3 regions of the Salipiger abyssi genome follow, and region 3 is predicted to be linked to each of the others. Evidence: riboswitches for the same ligand, from Rfam matches in the RefSeq annotation. Region 3 holds a riboswitch; each other region holds the start of a gene.
The links. Region 3 has a riboswitch for cobalamin ahead of Ga0080574_RS07520 (DUF4198 domain-containing protein). Riboswitches for the same ligand answer to the same signal wherever they lie in the genome.

Region 1 (5,689 bases), 400 kb from region 3:
GGTTGCGCAGATAGCCCTGCATCGCGGCGCCCGAAAGCCCCAGCGCGGCGCCCACCAGCGCCGCCAAGGCGCTGCGCGGCAGGCGGATTTCCTGCATCACCATGACATGCAGCGGATCGCCGAGGCCCACGAGCCCGCCCAGCACCGCGCGGGGCGGCAGCGCGGCATATCCCAGCCCCAGCGAGGTGAAGAACAGCGCCAGCACCAGCGCGGCGAGCGGCAGGGCGAGCCTCATTGCGCCGCCTCCCAGTCGTGGCGCAGATCGCGCATCGCCGCCACCGCATCGAGCAGCGCCGGCGTGCCGCAGATCCAGTTCGGGCTGTCCACCACCTGATGCAGCGCGCCGGTAGCCTGAAGCGCGGGGTGTTGCAGCAGCGAGGTCGCCTGCGCCGGGCTGTCATAGGGGCGGCTGACGAGGATCAGGTCGGGCTCGGCCAGCAGCAGCCCTTCGAGCGGCAGACGCCCGCGTGTCGCCATGCCTTTTTCATCGGCGAGATTGGCCATGCCGGCGGCGTTGAGGATATCGCCGGTCAGGGTCTGGGCGCCGGCGGTCTCGTTGAAGGGCATGTAATAGGCCACGCGGGGTTTGCGCGTTGGCGTTTCGCGCAGCGCCGCGAGCCGGGCGTCGAAACCGGCCAGAACCTCGGCGGCGCGGGCCTCGCGGCCCAGCAGCGCGCCCATGCGCAGGATGTTCTGCCGCGCGTCCTCGAGCGAGCGGGCGGGGGAGAAGCGTTCGACCCTGTAGCCCAGCTTTTCCAGCATCTGCGTGGCGGCGCGGGCGGTGTAGCTGCCGGCGATCACCAGATCGGGATGCAGCAGCACCACCTCTTCGGCGCTGGCGGTATTGGCGGGCAGCGCCTGCGCCTCTTCGGCCATGGCCGAACTGCGCGGATCCTGGGCAAGCCGCGAGACCGAGACGAGCTGCCCCGGCGCGCCGATCAGCAGCGCAAGCTGATCGGTGCAGACATTGAGCGAGACGACGCGGCCCGGAGCCGCGCCGGCAGCGACCGCCGCCAGACACAGGGCGGCAGCCAGCGCTATGCGCCTAGAAGCTCGCACGGACCCCGAAATACCAGGCACGGTCGGACTGTCCGTAGCCCGGCGCGGTCTGGTAATCCTCGTCGAAGAGGTTCTCGACCCGCAGATAGGCCTGGGCGGTGTCGGTGACGTCATAGGTGAAGGAGGAATTCACCAGCCCGTAATCGTCGAGCCCTTCGCGGTCGGCCTCGTAAAGGCCGTTTACCGAGATGCGGGCGCGGTCGGTGATATCCGCGCTCAGCCCCAGCGCAAAGACATGCTCGGGCACCGAGGCCTGCCAGCCGGAGCTGTCCAGCGACACCGACGAAAAGCTGTCGGTCCAGGTATAGCTGCCGTCGAGCGTCAGGCCCGGGCGCAGCTCATAGGCCCCGGCCAGTTCGATGCCGCGGCGGGTGCTGGTTCCGTCCGCCTGCACATAGGCGTAGCTCGTATAGGAGTAGTCGATGATGTCTTCGGCTTCGATCCAGAACGCGGTGGCGCTCAGCCAGGCGGTATCGCCAAAGCGCTTCTCGACGCCGAGGTCGAAGCTGACCGAGGTCTCCGGGTCGAGCCCGGCATTGCCGGAATAGGCATCGTAGAGCTCGTAGTTGGAGGGTGCGCGATAGCCGGTCGCGAGGTTGGCGCGCAGGCTCAGGTCGGGCCGGGCGCGCCAGACGCCGGAGAGCCGCCCGGTGGTGTGGCCGCCGAATTCCGAGTGATCGTCGTGGCGCAGCGCAAAGCTCAGGTCGATATTCTCGCTCGGCGTGAAGGTGAACTCGGAAAACAGCGAGGTCACCGTGGTCTCCTGATCCTGCGAGCTGCCATAGGGGCCGAAACTCGATGCGCCGGCGATCTTGTCCTCATAGGTCTCGATGCTGCGCTCGGCTCCGACCACCGCGCGGGTGGTGGCACCAAGATCGAAGCCCGCCTGATAGCGGTAGGTCTGGCGCGTGCCCTCGTATTCGAAGCGGAACGGGTAGGGCGTGCCCGTATAGGGCGGCGTGTCGGGCGCAGAGCTGTCGAGCGAGGTGCCGTGCAGGGCGCGGTCGCTCCGGAACCAGGTGGCCGAGATCTCGTGATCGACGCCGCCGGTGGCAAAGGCGAGGGCGGCGCGCAGGCCGGTCTTTTCGCTGTCGACAACATCGTCGGGCGAGCCGTCGAAGACCCGGCCGCTGCTGTTTTCGTCGTAATCGTATTTCGCTTCTTCGTAGAAGCCCGAAAGGCTCAGCTCGGCGGCACCGCCGCCCAGATCGTAATGGCCCGAAAAGCTCAGGCGCCGCGCCTCGTAGCCGTCCTCTTCGTCGTTCTTGTCGTTGGGGTTGGCGGTGCCGTAATTCAGCCCGTCCTCATCCGCCGCGGAAAACCCGTCGGTCGAGACATAGGACAGCGTCACGGCGGTCTCGTGCCCCTCACCGCGATTGTAGAGTGTCGCGGCGCTGCGCAGCGTGTCGTGGCTGCCGTATTCGGCGAAGACATCGGCGCTGAGCCCGTCGCGGCTTGCGCGTTTGGTGGTGATATTGACCACGCCGCCGATCGCCTCGGAACCGAACAGCGCCGATTGCGAGCCGCGCAGGATCTCGATCTGGCTGATATCGCCGGCGGTGAGCCCGCCGAAATCATAGGCCACCTGGGTGGCCGCCGGATCCGACACGTCGATGCCGTCGATGCGCACGGCGATGTTCTGCTGCGACACGCCGCGGATGGTGATCCCGGCATTGGTGCCGAGCGGCCCGTTCGAGCGGATCGAGACGCCGGGCTGGCGGGCGAGGATGTCGATGACCCGGGTGTCGCCGTCGCGCTCCAGATCTTCCTCGGTCAGCACATCCACGCTGACGCCGGTCTGGAGCGGGGTGGTGGCCTCGTAGCCCACATAGATGGTGATCGGCGGCAGTTCATAGGCTGCATTGTCCTGCGCGTGCAGCGGGAGGCTGCCGAGCGCCAGCGCAGAGACGGATCCGAGGATCTTCTTCATGGACGGCGGTCCTTTCCTTGTCGGCCCCTGGGCGGGGCTATGCGGTGATGCTCGCTGGAAAGGCTGGCCCCTCGCGCGAACGGTGCGTCATGTCACCACGAACGGAAGGACCGTTCCCAAGGCGCGCCCCGCGCATGGGGAGGGTGATCACCCTGGCAGGTCTCCTGACTTGCGGGTCACAGCGCCGGTCGGGCCTTCCCGGGCCTGCTCGCCCAGTGGCATGATACCGATGACGCTCGCCGCTCACAGTTGCGGGGGCAGTCGCGGATTTGCACCGCGTTCCCTATTCTCCGGACATCTGGCCCGGAACCAAGGCGCATATCGCATACTTTGCCGGGCGCTATCGCGCAAGGGCCGTGTTGGGCCGCAACACACATCGCGAGCGCGGACAACAGGGCGGAGCCGCTCAAGCTCGACGCCGATGTTTTCTGCGGGCGCCGATGTAGACGGGGGGCCTAGTTCGTGGCGATCAACGCAACGATGACTGATCGAACGCATCGGTAACGACGAGCGGGCGCCGTGTTCCAAGGGGCTCGGGTAGCCGCAAAACACATCGATACAGGGTTTTATTAATGGTGCCCGGGGGCGGAATCGAACCACCGACACGAGGATTTTCAATCCACTGCTCTACCCCTGAGCTACCCGGGCACGGGAGAAGGGCAGCGCCCTTCGGGTGCAGGGGGGATAGCCGAGCGCCGCGCCGGTGTCCAGAGGGTTTTCGACGAAAAAACCGTATCATGCCGAGCTTTGCGCGATCCGGCTTTTCTCCGTCCCGGGGGCAGGGTAGATCTGACCCTATGGCGCGCTCCTTTCTCTCCCTTTCCGCTCTGCTCGACCACGGGTTCGACACCGTGATCGACGTGCGCAGCCCGGCGGAATTCGCCGAGGATCACGTGCCCGGCGCCATCAACCTGCCGGTGCTCGACAATGAGGAACGCGCCCGCGTCGGTACGATCTACAAGCAGGAGAGCCCGTTTCTCGCCCGCAAGCTCGGTGCCGCGCTGGTGTTCCGCAATGCCGCCGCCCATATCGAGGGGCCGCTGGCGCATCACGAGGGCGGCTGGCGACCGCTGGTCTATTGCTGGCGCGGCGGGCAGCGCTCGGGCTCCTTCGCATGGATGCTGCAACAGATCGGCTGGCGTGCCGAGGCGGTGGAGGGCGGCTATCGCACATACAGACGGCTGGTGACGGGGGCGCTTTACGACAGCCCGCTGCCGTATCGGCTGATCCAGCTCGGCGGCTATACCGGCACCGCCAAGACCGCGCTGTTGCCGCGTCTGGCGGCGCGCGGGGTGCAGGTGGTCGATCTGGAGGGGCTGGCGCGGCATCGCGGCTCGTTGCTGGGCGAGATGCCGGGCGGGCAGCCGAGCCAGAAGGGCTTCGAGACCGGGCTGGCGCAGGCGCTGAGCGCGCTCGATCCGGCGCGCCCGGTGCTGGTGGAGGCGGAGAGCAGCAAGATCGGGCAGATCCTGCTGCCGCCCTCGCTCTGGGAGGCGATGAAACAGGCGCCCTGGATCGAGGTCACGGCACCTCTGGACGCGCGGGCGGCGTATCTCGATGCCGCCTATGACGACATCCTCTCGGACGGGGCGCGACTGAAGCAGATGCTCGACCCGCTGCGCTTTCATCGCGGCCATGCGCTGGTGGATCGCTGGGGCGCGCTGATCGACGCGGGCGAGCGGCGGGCGCTGTGTCGCTCGCTGGCCGAGGATCACTACGACCCGGCCTATGAGAAATCCAGGACGGTCTTCGCGCCGCGCGTGCTGGACCGGTTCGGGACGCCGGCGCTGGACGAGGCGGCGCTCGATACGCTGGCCGACCGCATCGCCGAGAGGCTTCAGACGATCGAGATGTGACCGGGCCAGTCGCCGGAGATCCTGCCGATCACCGCCGCCCCGAAGCCGAGCGCGCGCAGCTCGGCCACGCGTGCGGCGCCGTCCGGGATCGCCGCGAGCAGCCCCCGGCGGTCTGCGGATCGAAGAGCAGATCGGCGCGGGGGCTCTCGGCGCTCAGCCCGGGGACGGCGGCGCGGTTCTTTGGATAGAGGGTTGAGCGGATGCCCTTTTCGGCCAGCTCTTCGGCGCCGGGCAGCAGCGGGATCGCGTCGAGGACGAGCTCGGCGCTCCTGCCCGAGGCCAGGCAGATCCCGTGCAGATGCCCGGCGAGGCCGAATCCGGTGACATCGGTCATCGCATGCGCGCCGCTCAGCAGCGCCGCCGCGTCGCCCTGCGGTCGGGTCATGCTGGTCAGCGCCTCTGCCACCCAGTCGCCGCTGGCCTCTCCGGCCATCTCGGCGGCCATGATCACGCCGGAACCCAGCGGTTTGGTCAGCACCAGATCGTCGCCCTCCTGCGCGCCCGCGAGGGTGATCGGCGCCGCCTCGCAAAGCCCGGTGATGGTGAAGCCGATGGTCAGCTCGTCGCCCATGGAGGAATGCCCGCCGACGATCTCGGCGCCGGCGCCGCGGAAGATTGCAGAGCTTGCGGTGAGGATTTCGGTCAGCGTCCGTTCGGCCAGCGCTTCGGACATGCGGGGCAGGGTGAGGCTGACGGTGGCGGCCTGCGGCGCGGCGCCCATCGCCCAGATATCGCCAAGCGCATGCACGGCGGCGATGCGGGCCATGACCACGGGGTCTTCGGTGAAGGCGCGCAGATGGTCGGTGGTCAAGACTTGACGGGTGCCGCCGGTATGCAGCAGCGC
Region 2 (5,689 bases), 1.9 Mb from region 3:
CCTATCTCTCCGACATTCTCGTGACGTCCGAAAAGCCGGTCGTTTTCACCGGTGCACAGAGACATGCAGGTGAACCGGACACCGACGGCCCGAGAAACATCGCCGATGCCATTCGCTGTGCGGCAAGCGATGCCCTGCGTGGCATCGGCACCGTTGTGCTGTTCGAAGGCGATATCCATGCGGCCCGCGAGGTGAGCAAGACCCACACGTCGCGCGTCGATGCGTTCCGGTCGGCCGGGCTCGGCAAGCTGGGGGAGGTCGATGGCGGTGAGGTCTATCTCTATCGCCGCCCGACCCAGCGGGTACATGTTGCCACAAAACGGCTGGAAAGCCGCGTCGAGCTGATGCTGCTGGGTCTTGGGAGCTCTCCCGAATATCTTGATTTCTGTCTTCAGAGCGGGGTCAAGGCCGTGGTCCTCGCCGCTTTCGGCCGTGGAAATGCGCCCCGCGGCTTTGCAGATGCGGTGCGCCGGCTGAGCACGCACAATATCCCCGTCATCGTGGCGTCGCGCTGTCCCGAAGGGCGCACGTTGCCGGTATACGGGCGAGATTCGGGCGGCTGTTCCCTCGCCGCTGCGGGCGCATATTTCTCCGGGAGCCTGTCGCCCATCAAGGCACGCCTGCTGATGAGCGCTCTTCTGGGGGCTGGCCTGACGGCAGCCGAGTTGACTGCAAAAATTCGCGGAGCAGGGGCAAGCTAGGTGTCTTATCCTGGATGCGTGTCAGGGCGGCCCCCGTTGGGCTGCGACGCGCGATGTCGTTGCATAGCGGCTGACATGAGATGTGGTTTCGCAAGAGGTTGTTCGCAGCGGCGTCCCGGGGGGAGGCCTTTGAGCGCGAAGTGTCGTCTTGATCGGTCGAATAGCGGACCAGATCGGTGTCGCGTGCATTCGATGACGGGTGTGCAAAGGCCGCAGGCCCCTTCGGTCAGAAGGGGCTGGATGGAGTTTTCTGCCTGGCTCTTGGTCTCGTTTGTGCCGGGGCGCATGTGGCGTGGCGGATCGCGTCAACGCTTGCCTGCGGCTACGTTGCGGGCCAGCCGTTTTCATGAATCACGCTTTCGAGTTCCAGCCTCTTGCGCCAGCCGCGGGCTTCGAGCTCCGGCGTCGTGTAGAGTTCATCGACATATCCGGCACAAAGGTAAGCAACGATTTCAACGTGATCCGGGATGCCCAGCAGGCCGCGAAGATCCTCCGGTCGAAAGATCGAAACCCAGCCGATCCCCACGCCTTCCGCACGGGCGGCCAGCCAGAGGTTCTGGACGGCGCAGACCGTCGAATAGAGATCCATGTCGCTGTTATGGGTCCGGCCCAGTACGACCTTCCCGCCACGGGTCCGGTCGCAGGTCACGCAGATGTTTAGCGGAGAGGTCAGGATGCCTTCGAGCTTCAGCGACCGGTAAAGCGCCTTGCGGTCTCCGTCGAACAGTTCTTCCGCCTCGGCATTGGCGCGGAGAAAGGCGGCATGCACGCAGGCGCGCAGCTCCGGGTCGCGGATCAGCAGGAAATCCCATGGCTGCATGAAGCCGACCGACGGCGCGGCATGCGCGGCCGCGAGAATGCGCCAAAGGGCGTCGGGATCGACCGGATCGGGCCGGAACTCGTTCCGAACGTCGCGGCGGGCATTGATGATATCGTAAAGCGCCTGACGTTCCTGTTCGTCAAACCGGCGGGCGGGCTGCGGAAGCACAGTTCTGGCGGACGGATCGGGGGGCATATCGGGCCTCGCATATTTCAAAGCGCCACGGGCTCCACCCCGAGGCGCAATGACACCAGGCCGGTCTTCTGGCTCCGGATCCTCTCGTCCTGGCGCCTTCCCGGGCGTTGCCCAGTGGCTTCTGCCAAACGATCCCCGATACAGCGGCGGGCCCGCGCCGGATTTGCACCGGCTTCCCGATTCTCCCCCAAGGGGGCACCTGATGATGTCCTTATCTCGCGACTGTGCGCGGCACGCAAACGGACATTCAATCTCGAACGGTATGCAGATAGCTCGGGGCCGGGTGTGGCAGCGCCCGGTGCTCAGCGCGACTGACCACTATCGGTCGGAAAGAGCGGCGATGCCGCACCCTGAAACCATACCGACCGCCGCAGAGCGATCAGTCAGCTTCGAGCCCACTTACGACCTTGGTTCCGCCAAGTGGATGGCCCCGACGCTCAGCCGTGCTCTGACCTGCGTGGCAATCGGTCGTGAACTCTCTTGTGGCAGGCGCATGTCGATAACCACAAAGGCCGGTGCTGACCCTGTTTGTGAAAAACGGCACGGCCGAGCCGTGCCGTAAATCAGCCCTGTTCGGCCACCCTTGGAAGCCGGATTCAGGTGCGCAGCGCGCGCCTAGAGTTGATCCCCGGTCTCTTTCGATACCCGGGATTTCAGCAGTGTGAACAGCGGGGTCTGGGACAGGAGGATCACGATGCAGACCAGCAGCAGCGTCAGCGACAGCGGGCTGGTCAAGATGCCCGCGAAGAAGGCGCCGAGGTCTTCGCGCTCGGAGATGATCGCCCGGCGCCAGTTGTCGTCGAGCAGCCGCGACAGGATCACACCCAGGATCACCGGCCCCAGCGGATAGCCGTAATGCCGCATGAAATAACCGAAGACGCCAAAGCCCAGCATCCAGTAGACATCTGTGACCGAGTTGTTGACCGCATAGGCGCCCACCACCGACAGCAGCATGATGAGCGGGATCAGCACCGCGCGCGGCATCTCGACGATCTTGGTGAAGAGTTTGATGCCGGTCAGGCCGCAGATCAGGATAAAGACATTGGCGGTCAGCAGCGCGCCGACGATGAACCAGAACATCTGCGGTTGATCGACCATGAGCATCGGGCCGGGGTTCAGCCCGTGGATGAAAAGCGCCCCGATCATGATCGCGGTCACCGCGTCGCCGGGGATGCCCAGCGTCATCATCGGCACGAAGGCCCCGCCCACCGCGGCATTGTTCGCCGTCTCGGGCGCCACCAGCCCTTCCATGGCACCGGTGCCGAAGGGGCGTGTCGGCTTTTTCGTCACGCGCTTGGCGTGGTCGTAGGCCATGAGCGCCGCGATGTCGCCGCCGGTGCCGGGTAGGGCGCCGATGATGACGCCGATCGACGAGGTTTGCAGCGACAGCGGCAGATATTTCCGCACGGTGGACCAGGACGGTATGATGCGGTCGATCTTCTGACGCATCGCGTCGGCGCCGACATGGTGGAGTTGCAGCAGCGCTTCGGAGATGCCGAACATGCCGATCATCACCGCGATGAAGGAGATGCCGCCCTCCATGATCTGAAAATCGAAGGTGAAGCGTTCGGCAAAGGTCAGCGGGTCGCGGCCCACCGCGCCGATGGCGATGCCGAGCGCGCCGGCGAAGATGCCCTTGAGCAGGCTGCCGGCGGAAAGCGAGCCCACCAGCAGGATGCCCAGCACCGCGAGCAGCATGTAGTCACGCGGCTGGAAGGTCAGCGCGAACTCGGCGACAAAGGGCGCCGCCAGCGCCAGAACGGCAATCCCCACGAGCCCGCCGAAGAAGGACATGACGGTGGTGACGCCGATGGCCTCGCCGGCCTCGCCGCGCTGTGCCATGGGATAGCCGTCCATGGCCGTGGCGATGGCCGAGGGCGCGCCGGGAATGTTCAGCAAGATCGCCGTGCGCGAGCCGCCATAGACGCCGCCCATGTAGATGCCGACCATCAGCGAGATCGCCGGGTAGACATCCCAGGAAAAGGTGAAAGAGATCAGGATCGACACCGCCATGGTGACCGACAGGCCAGGGATCGCGCCGATATAGACACCGAGGAAGGTGCCCAGCCCCACCAGAAGAAAAAGCTGCGGCTGCGTGAAGACGGTGAGAAGTGCGAGCAGGGTATCCATCATTGCGCCCCCCATTCGGTGCCGATGTTGCGGATGAATTGCAGCAGTTCGGCCTCCGGCACGATGCCGGCGGGCATCAGCACGGTGAAGACGATCCGGAAGACCACCCAGATCAGCAGCAGACTGCCGAGCGAGACCGCCAGGGTGAAGCCCCAGCCGCGGCCCGAGAGATACTTGATCGCCAGGACCAGAAAGAGCGCGGCGGTCGGCAGGAAGCCCAGGGGCACCAGCAGCAGACCGAAACAGACCAGCAGCCCGCCGAAGAGGATCACCTTGAACGGCAGGATGTCGCGCGTCAGGCTCTCCGTCGACACTTTCGGCAGCCGCGCGGTGCGTAGCACGACGAACAGCGCCGAGACCGCCATTGCCGCCGTGGTCGCCATGGGGACGGCCCCCGCCGAGGACAGCGCCTCGAAGCCGGCAATGCCGTAGGCCTCCCACAGCAGGTAGAGGCTCGCCGCGAGCAGGAACAGCGCAAAGGCCAGCTCTCCGGGCCGCCGCTCTGCCTCATAGCCGCCGGGCGTGGCGTCGGATGTGCCGTCATGGTGATCGGCGTCACCGCGGTAGTCGATTTTCATGGGGACCTCCTCTGGCAGAGCCTTCGCTGGGGGCGGCGCTCCGTTCCGCCGCCGGCAGCGCCGGCCGGTGCCGGAACGGCGCCCGCACCGGGGCGCCGTTCGGCCTTCTTATCATATCGTTTCCCGGTTCATGCGCCGCGGCTCAGGGGCGCGGAATGTCGAACTCTTCGGGCGATTTTTTCGAGAAGCCCGCGTCATGCACCAGCCAGGAGGAGGTGGACCGGTAGCTTTCGAGGAAATCCATCGCCTCCTCGCCGGCGATCGACATGATGATGAAGCCGCGATCTTCCATCAGCTTGATGAAGTCGGGATTCTCGGCGCCTTCGGCATAGGCGGCTTGCAGCTCGGCGACGACCTCGTCCGGCGTGCCTTTCTTGACGAACACGCCGAAGAACGGGCCCCAGGGCAGGTAATCGGCGAAACCGGGGATCTCCTCGGTGATCGGCACGACGCCCGGCAGCAGGTCGTTGGGCTGGGTGTCGACCAGGCCGATGACCTTCATGCGACCGGCTTTCACACCTTCGATGGCGGCCCCCAGCACCGCGGGCATCACGTCGATGGCGCCGCCCTGAAGCGCGGTCAGCGCGGGGCCGTCGCCGTCATAGGGCACGCGGGTGAACTCGACATCTTCCTGACTCGTCAGCATGGCCAGCACGATCGACGTCAGCCCGCCGGGGCCGGTGGATCCCACACGTACCTCGCCCGGGTTCGCCTTCACGTATTCGACGAATTCCGTCATCGTATCGTAGGGCGCGTCATTGTTGGCGACGAACATCGGCACGCCGCGCGCCAGAACGTTGATCGGCACCATGTCGGTGTAATCGTCGGTGCCGAGCCCGAGCACCTTGTACATCTGGGGGTTCTCGGCGCCCATCAGCAGGGTGTAGCCGTCGGCCTCCTGCTGCTGGACATGGCGCAGGGCGATGGCACCCACGCCGCCGGTCTTGTTCTGCATGACGATATTGCCGCCAAGCGCCTCGGCCGCATGCGGCGTCACCGCGCGCATCACCGTGTCGGTGGAGCCGCCGGCGCCCCACTGGATGATCCCCTGGATCTCCTTCGTGGGATAGTCGGCGGCGAACGCGCTGCCGCCGGTCATGGCCAGCAGGGTCAGGCCTGCGAGAAACGTTTTCATGGTTTTCCTCCCATTGATTGACGGCCCTATGCCGCCGCTTGTTCTGCCGGATCCGAGGGCAGCCCCTCTCCCAGCAGGAAATCCACCAGCCTTTCGGCTTCGGCGTTGAACATGCCCGCGCCGGTCATCG
Region 3 (5,689 bases):
GAGCCCGGCGATATAGCCGAGCCCGCCAAGGATGGTCTGGAAATCGTTATGCTCGCGATAGGCGGCGATCTCGCGCCGCAGCGGGCGGACCTCGGCGCGCACCGCCTCGGCGATCACCTGACGCTCCTCGCCGGTGAGCGCGGCGACGGTCACGCCGCCACCGGTCGCGGCGGGCGCCGGCGCGGCGGCGGTTTCCTCGGCCTCGAGCGCGGTCTCCCCCAGGATCGCGGCAACCTCGGCGGCGGGCATGGTGACCTCGGCCACATGCCCCGCCCCCAGATCGGCGCGGAACGTATGCGCCACCGGTTGCTCCGGCACGAAGGTAAAGAACCCGTCCGCGTCGGTCACCGCCTCGCCCAGCGACGCGCCCTCCGGCCCGAAGACCGAGACGGTCGTATCCGCTGCCATATCGCCGTTGGAAAAGCCGATCTCGCCCTCGATGGCGCTGCCCGAGGGAAACACCCCGGCGATGACCTTATGCGCCAGCGCCGGCACCGGTGCGGCAAGGCAGAGGGTCAGCAAAAGCACGATCCGTTTCATGCCCGCGCCCCTTTCAGCGAGGTGAAGAGCTCCGGCTTGACCTTGCGCGCCAGCAGCACGGCAAAGCCCGTCAGCAGCCCCTCGATGGCCATGACCGGAATATGCGCGAAGAAGACGAGTTTCGCGGCGGGCAGGAATTCGTCGCCCGAAAGCGCCAGCGCGAGCCCGACCATCACCGTCGTCGCGGCGATGGCGAAGGCGCCGCCGATCCCCGCCCAGACCGCACCGGCGAGCGGCGTGCCGGAGGCGGCAAGGCGGCCAAAGAGCATCCAGGCCAGCACGGCGGGTAGCGCGATGTTGAGCGTATTGACCCCCAGCACCGTCAGCCCGCCGAAGCCGAAGAACACCGCCTGCAACAGCAGCCCGACGAAGAGCGCCGGAAAGGCGGCCCAGCCGAGGACGATCCCGGCCAGACCGTTGAGGATGAGATGCACCGAGGACGGGCCGATCGGCACATGCACCAGCGAGGCGACGAAGAAGCTCGCCGAGAGCACGCCCGCCGCCGGAATACGCTCCAGCGGCAGCGCGCGCAGGCCCAGCGCGATGCCCCCGGCGGCGGCAACGGCCCCGCCGATCACCACCGGGTTCGAAAGGGCGCCGTCCACGATATGCATGGCGCTTACTCCAGATCCCAGGCGCGGATCCAGATCACCGCGTCCTGGCTGAGCTCCTTGCCCTCATGCTCGGTCGCCGGGCCCGAGCCGAGCGCGGCAAAGCCCCAGTAGCCGGCTTCCGGAATGCCGAAGGTGAAATAGCCGTTGGCGTCCGACACCGCGACCACCGCGCCGCCCGGCGGCGGCGAGACCGCCGGATCGGTGGAGGCGGCGCTGTCCATGTCGGGCTCGGCGGCCATGTATTCGATCTCGATCTCGACGCCCGCAACCGGTTCGCCCTCTGCCAGAACCTGGCCGGTGAAGGTCGAGCCGGCGAGCACGTTATAGGGTTTGTTCAGCGGCAGGATCTCGGTCGGCAGGCCGGCGGGCTGCATCCAGTCGGTGGGCAGTTCACTGCGGTTGAGGAAGGCCTTGGTGATCTGCTGGATATAGATATCCTCGGATTCCTCGTAATAGGGCACCGGCACCGTCACCAGCACGTAATCGCCCGAGCGCTTGACCGGCACCGAGCCGAGAAAGGCCGCGCCCTCGTTCTCGCCACCCGTAAAGCGCACCGGCTCCAGCGTCTCCTTGAGGTCGGTGCGTTCGCCGTTATGGATCATGAAGAACTCTTCCGGCATCTCCAGATCCATCACATGGCCATTGTCGAACGGGTGCCAGAAGATCAGCTTGACCGGCACGTCGCCGGGGCGCTCGATCATCGTGTCGGTGGTGTATTCCAGAAGGAAATGGGCATTGGCCATCGCCGGCAGGGCAATGGCGGCCGCCGCCGCGAGCAGGGTCTTTTTCATAAGGGTCGTCGTCCTTGTCCATCTGCGCCACACCCGGCGCAATCCTGTGCTGGACAACGGGAGCCATCGGACCAATGCGCGACGGGGCAATGTCCGGCGCACAAGGCCAGACGCGCACCCCGGCGTCCGGTGGAAGCGCCCCTTCCAAGGGCGCCTGTCCGGCAGGTCTCCTGGCTCGCGGGTCTATGCTCTGGCTGGCCTTCCCGGATCGCTCCAGTGGCGTGATCAGCCTCGCTCGCCGCTTACAGTTGCGGGGGCAGCTACAGATTTGGACGCGAAACGCGCCGCACTGTATTCCCTCTTTCCTCCGGGGGGCAAACCCCGGAACCGGACATGCCACATGCATGCCAGAAAAGCGCGGGCCGGGTCAATCGCCATATGCGGCGCCCCTGCCCTGCCGCGGAATCGCCAGAGGCTCTGCCGGTTTGCGCGGCAGAGCCGGCGGGAAAGCCCCCGCCCACGGGCGAGCGATGAAAGATCAGAGCTCGCGCAGATAGGCCCAGGAGACCCAGCCCTTCAGGCTCCGCGCGCGGTCGAGCGAGACCTCGCACCAGCGGGTGCCGCCGGTCTGGGTGCATTCATGGACGCGCAGCACCGTGCCGTTCGGCAGGCCGACATAGACGTCGAAGCCGGTGCCGGGGCCGCCGCGCAGCTTCAGCATGTCGCCCTCCGCCACCCCATAGACCTCGTACCGGTCGCGCCAGCCCGCCGCCGCGGGGCCCGCGCAGAATACCGCTGCCAGCACGCCGGTTGCCAGCGCCTTGAAGACGAGTGCGCGCATGTTCTCTCCTGCTTCTTGTGCTTTCTGCCTCGCCCGCAAGTCTACCGCGTCCGGGCGCCAAAAGGAACGCCCGGATGCAGCGTCGTTCAGGTCGTGAAAGCGGAGGCACGCTCGTCCCGCGCCATGGCGCGCATGAGCCCCTCGGCCAGCGCCGGGCGCAGCCGGGCCGAGAGCAGCTCGCCATGCAGGCAGGGCAGAGACAGGGTTTCGAGCCGCGCGGCAAAGGGGTGCCAGAGCTCCGGGCGCAGCGCCGTGCCGGCGTGATCGCGCGCCGCGCGCACATGCAGGAGCGTACCGCCGAAACGCGCCTCGCGATGGCCGCGCACCAGCCGGTTGGTCTGCTGCACCGAGCGGATGACCCCGTCGAGCGCGCGCTCTGGCAGTTGCGCCAGCGGCTCGCCCCGCGCCCGCAGGAAGCCGAGGATCGCGGCGCGGTCGGTAAGCTCGGGATGCGCCTCAGGGTCGTGCCCGGCGATGGCGAGCAGCGCCCGTAGCGCCGCGTCGGGGCCGGGCTCCGGCTCGTTGCGCCAGCATTCGGACGGGTAGGAATCGAGCAGCGCCACCATGCCGCAGACCCGCCCCTGCCGCTCCAGATGACAGGCGGCGGCCTGCGCGATGAGCCCGCCCAGCGACCAGCCCGCCAGATGCAGCGGTCCCTCGGGCGCCAGCTCGGCGATGCGCGCGGCATAGGCCCGCGCCAGCGCGTCGAGCGTGGCCGGATCGGGCGCTGCGGCATCGAGCAGCGGCGATTGCAGCGCGATCAGCGGGCGGTCCTCCAGCGCGGCGGCCAGGCCGCGATAGCACCAGCCGATGCCGCCCGCCGGATGGATGGCAAAGAGCGGCGGGCGGCTGCCCCGCGACAGGCGCAGCACCGGGCCGAGCCCGTCATCGCCGGGGGCATCTTCGGCAATGCGCCGCGCCAGATCCGCCAGCACCGGCGTTTCGAAGATCGCCGCCAGCCCCGGCGCGCGCCCGGTCTCCTCCTCGATCCGCAGGGTCAGGCGCACGGCACGCAGCGAGTCGCCGCCCGCGAGAAAGAAATCGGTCTCCGGCCCGATGGCCGTGGCCGCGCCCAGCAGCTCGGCATAGAGCCGCGCCAGCAGCGCCTCGGTGCCCGGCGCAAGCGGGCGCCCGGCGGCCTGCGCGCGCGGCTCGGGCAGCGCGCCGCGATCCAGCTTGCCGTTGGGGGTGAGCGGCAGCGCCTCCAGCGGCACGATGGCGGCGGGGATCATCGCGGCGGGCAGCCGCGCCGCCAGCGCCGCACCGAGCGCCTCGGTTCCGTCACGCGGCACCACCCAGGCGATCAGCCGTGCGCCGTCAGCGCCCTCGCGCGCCATCACCACCGCCTGGCGCAGCAGCCCGGTATCCAGCAGCGCCGCCTCGACCTCGCCGGTCTCGATGCGAACGCCACGGATCTTCACCTGCCCGTCGGCGCGGCCCTCGAAGGTGATCGTGCCATCCGCCGCCGCGCGCACGATATCGCCGGTGTCGTACATCCGCCCGCCCGGCACGAAGGGATCGGGCAGAAAGCGCTCTGCCGTCAGTTCCGGCTGGCCGAGATAGCCGTCGGCGAGCTGCCGCCCGGTGAGAAACAGCCGCCCGGCCACCCCGTCGGGCACCGGCCTCTGCCACGCGTCGAGCACATAGCAGCCGGTATTCCAGACCGGCCGGCCGATGGGCACGCTGGCGCCCTCCTCCTCACCGCTCGCCTCGTGAAAGGTGACATCGACCGCCGCTTCGGTGGGTCCATAGAGATTGTGCAGCCGGATCCGCATGCGCTCGAGACAGCGCCGCGCCAGCGCCACCGGCAGCGCCTCGCCGCTGGCAAAGACGTGGCGGATGGCGAGGCCCCGCGCCTCCGGCGTGTCGGCGAAGAGCGCCAGCATCGAGGGCACGAAATGCACCGCCGTCACGCCATGCTCGCGGATCAACCCGGCGATGGCACGCGGGTCGCGATGCGCGCCCGGCGGCGCGATGACCAGCGCCGCGCCGGAGATCAGCGGCAGGAAGAATTCCCAGACCGAGACATCGAAAGTGGCAGGCGTCTTTTGCAGGATCCGGTCCCGCGCGCCGATGCCGTATTGCGCCCGCATCCAGAGCAGCCGGTTGACGATGGCCCGATGCGGCACGCTGACCCCCTTGGGTCGCCCGGTCGAGCCGGAGGTGAAGAGCACATAGGCCGGATCTTCGGGCGCCGCGCCATCCGGGGCCGCGCCCTCTGCCGGCCAGTCGTCGGGGGGCAGCACTCGCGCGGCGGGAAAGCCGCGCCCGGCCAGCACCAGCACCGGCGCCGCGCGCTCCAGCATATCGGCACGCCGCGCGCTGGCATCCTCGGGATCGAGCGGCATGAAAGCCGCGCCCGCGCGCAGCACCGCCACCAGCGCCACCAGAAGCTCGGTCGAGCGCGGCAGCGCCACGGCGACCCGCGCGCCCGGCCCGCGCCCAGCGCCCGCAGCCGCGCCGCCAGCGCCGCGCTGCGCCGGTCGAGCGTGGCGTAATCGGTCGTCTCGCCCTCGAAGTGCAGCGCCGTGGCTTCGGGGCTCGCCGCCATCTGCGCCTCGATCAACGCGCTCAGCGTGGTCTCCGGCACCGGGTGGGCGGTGGCGTTGCGCGGCGTCACATGGCTGCGGGTCTCCGCCTCGGTCAGCGTCGGCAGATCGGCGAGCCGCCCGGCATCACAGGCGCGGGTGAGGAATACCGTCAGCCGGTGCAGATGCGCCTCGGCGTCGTCGCGGGAATAAAGCGCCGGGTTGGCATCGACCTGAAGGCGCAGCGGCCCGCGCCCGTCGCCGCGAAACGCAAAGGTGATATCGTCCACCGAGCCGGCGCCGAGGATTTCCAGCCGCGTCTCCAGCCCCGGCATGCGCGGCGTCGGCTCGAAGGGCAGCACGTTGATCAGCGGCCCGTGCAGCCGCCTTGCACCGCCGACGAGCCCCAGCTCCCGACGCAGATGCTCGCCCCGG

Region 1: linked by a shared signal. The riboswitch ahead of Ga0080574_RS05675 (TonB-dependent receptor plug domain-containing protein) and the one ahead of Ga0080574_RS07520 (DUF4198 domain-containing protein) in region 3 are both predicted to bind cobalamin.
Region 2: linked by a shared signal. The riboswitch ahead of bluB (5,6-dimethylbenzimidazole synthase) and the one ahead of Ga0080574_RS07520 (DUF4198 domain-containing protein) in region 3 are both predicted to bind cobalamin.

What each region holds. Positions count from the first base shown of each region.
Region 1 covers NZ_CP015093.1:414,457-420,145, reverse strand. The annotation lists gene Ga0080574_RS05685 (FecCD family ABC transporter permease) at 1-235, opposite strand, end outside; gene Ga0080574_RS05680 (ABC transporter substrate-binding protein) at 232-1,059, opposite strand; gene Ga0080574_RS05675 (TonB-dependent receptor plug domain-containing protein) at 1,046-2,989, opposite strand; cobalamin riboswitch at 3,127-3,318, opposite strand; tRNA gene Ga0080574_RS05670 (tRNA-Phe) at 3,563-3,637, opposite strand; gene mnmH (tRNA 2-selenouridine(34) synthase MnmH) at 3,787-4,845, shown strand; partial or broken gene selD (selenide, water dikinase SelD) at 4,827-5,689, opposite strand, start outside.
Region 2 covers NZ_CP015093.1:2,676,486-2,682,174, forward strand. The annotation lists gene Ga0080574_RS16515 (asparaginase) at 1-701, shown strand, start outside; gene bluB (5,6-dimethylbenzimidazole synthase) at 1,024-1,716, opposite strand; cobalamin riboswitch at 1,758-1,934, opposite strand; gene Ga0080574_RS16525 (tripartite tricarboxylate transporter permease) at 2,332-3,846, opposite strand; gene Ga0080574_RS16530 (tripartite tricarboxylate transporter TctB family protein) at 3,846-4,424, opposite strand; gene Ga0080574_RS16535 (Bug family tripartite tricarboxylate transporter substrate binding protein) at 4,567-5,559, opposite strand; gene Ga0080574_RS16540 (shikimate dehydrogenase family protein) at 5,586-5,689, opposite strand, start outside.
Region 3 covers NZ_CP015093.1:810,441-816,129, forward strand. The annotation lists gene Ga0080574_RS07510 (NikL family nickel/cobalt ECF transporter subunit) at 1-540, opposite strand, end outside; gene cbiM (cobalt transporter CbiM) at 537-1,154, opposite strand; gene Ga0080574_RS07520 (DUF4198 domain-containing protein) at 1,160-1,945, opposite strand; cobalamin riboswitch at 2,089-2,292, opposite strand; gene Ga0080574_RS07525 (SH3 domain-containing protein) at 2,424-2,726, opposite strand; gene Ga0080574_RS26445 (amino acid adenylation domain-containing protein) at 2,813-5,143, opposite strand; partial or broken gene Ga0080574_RS26450 (condensation domain-containing protein) at 5,467-5,689, opposite strand, start outside.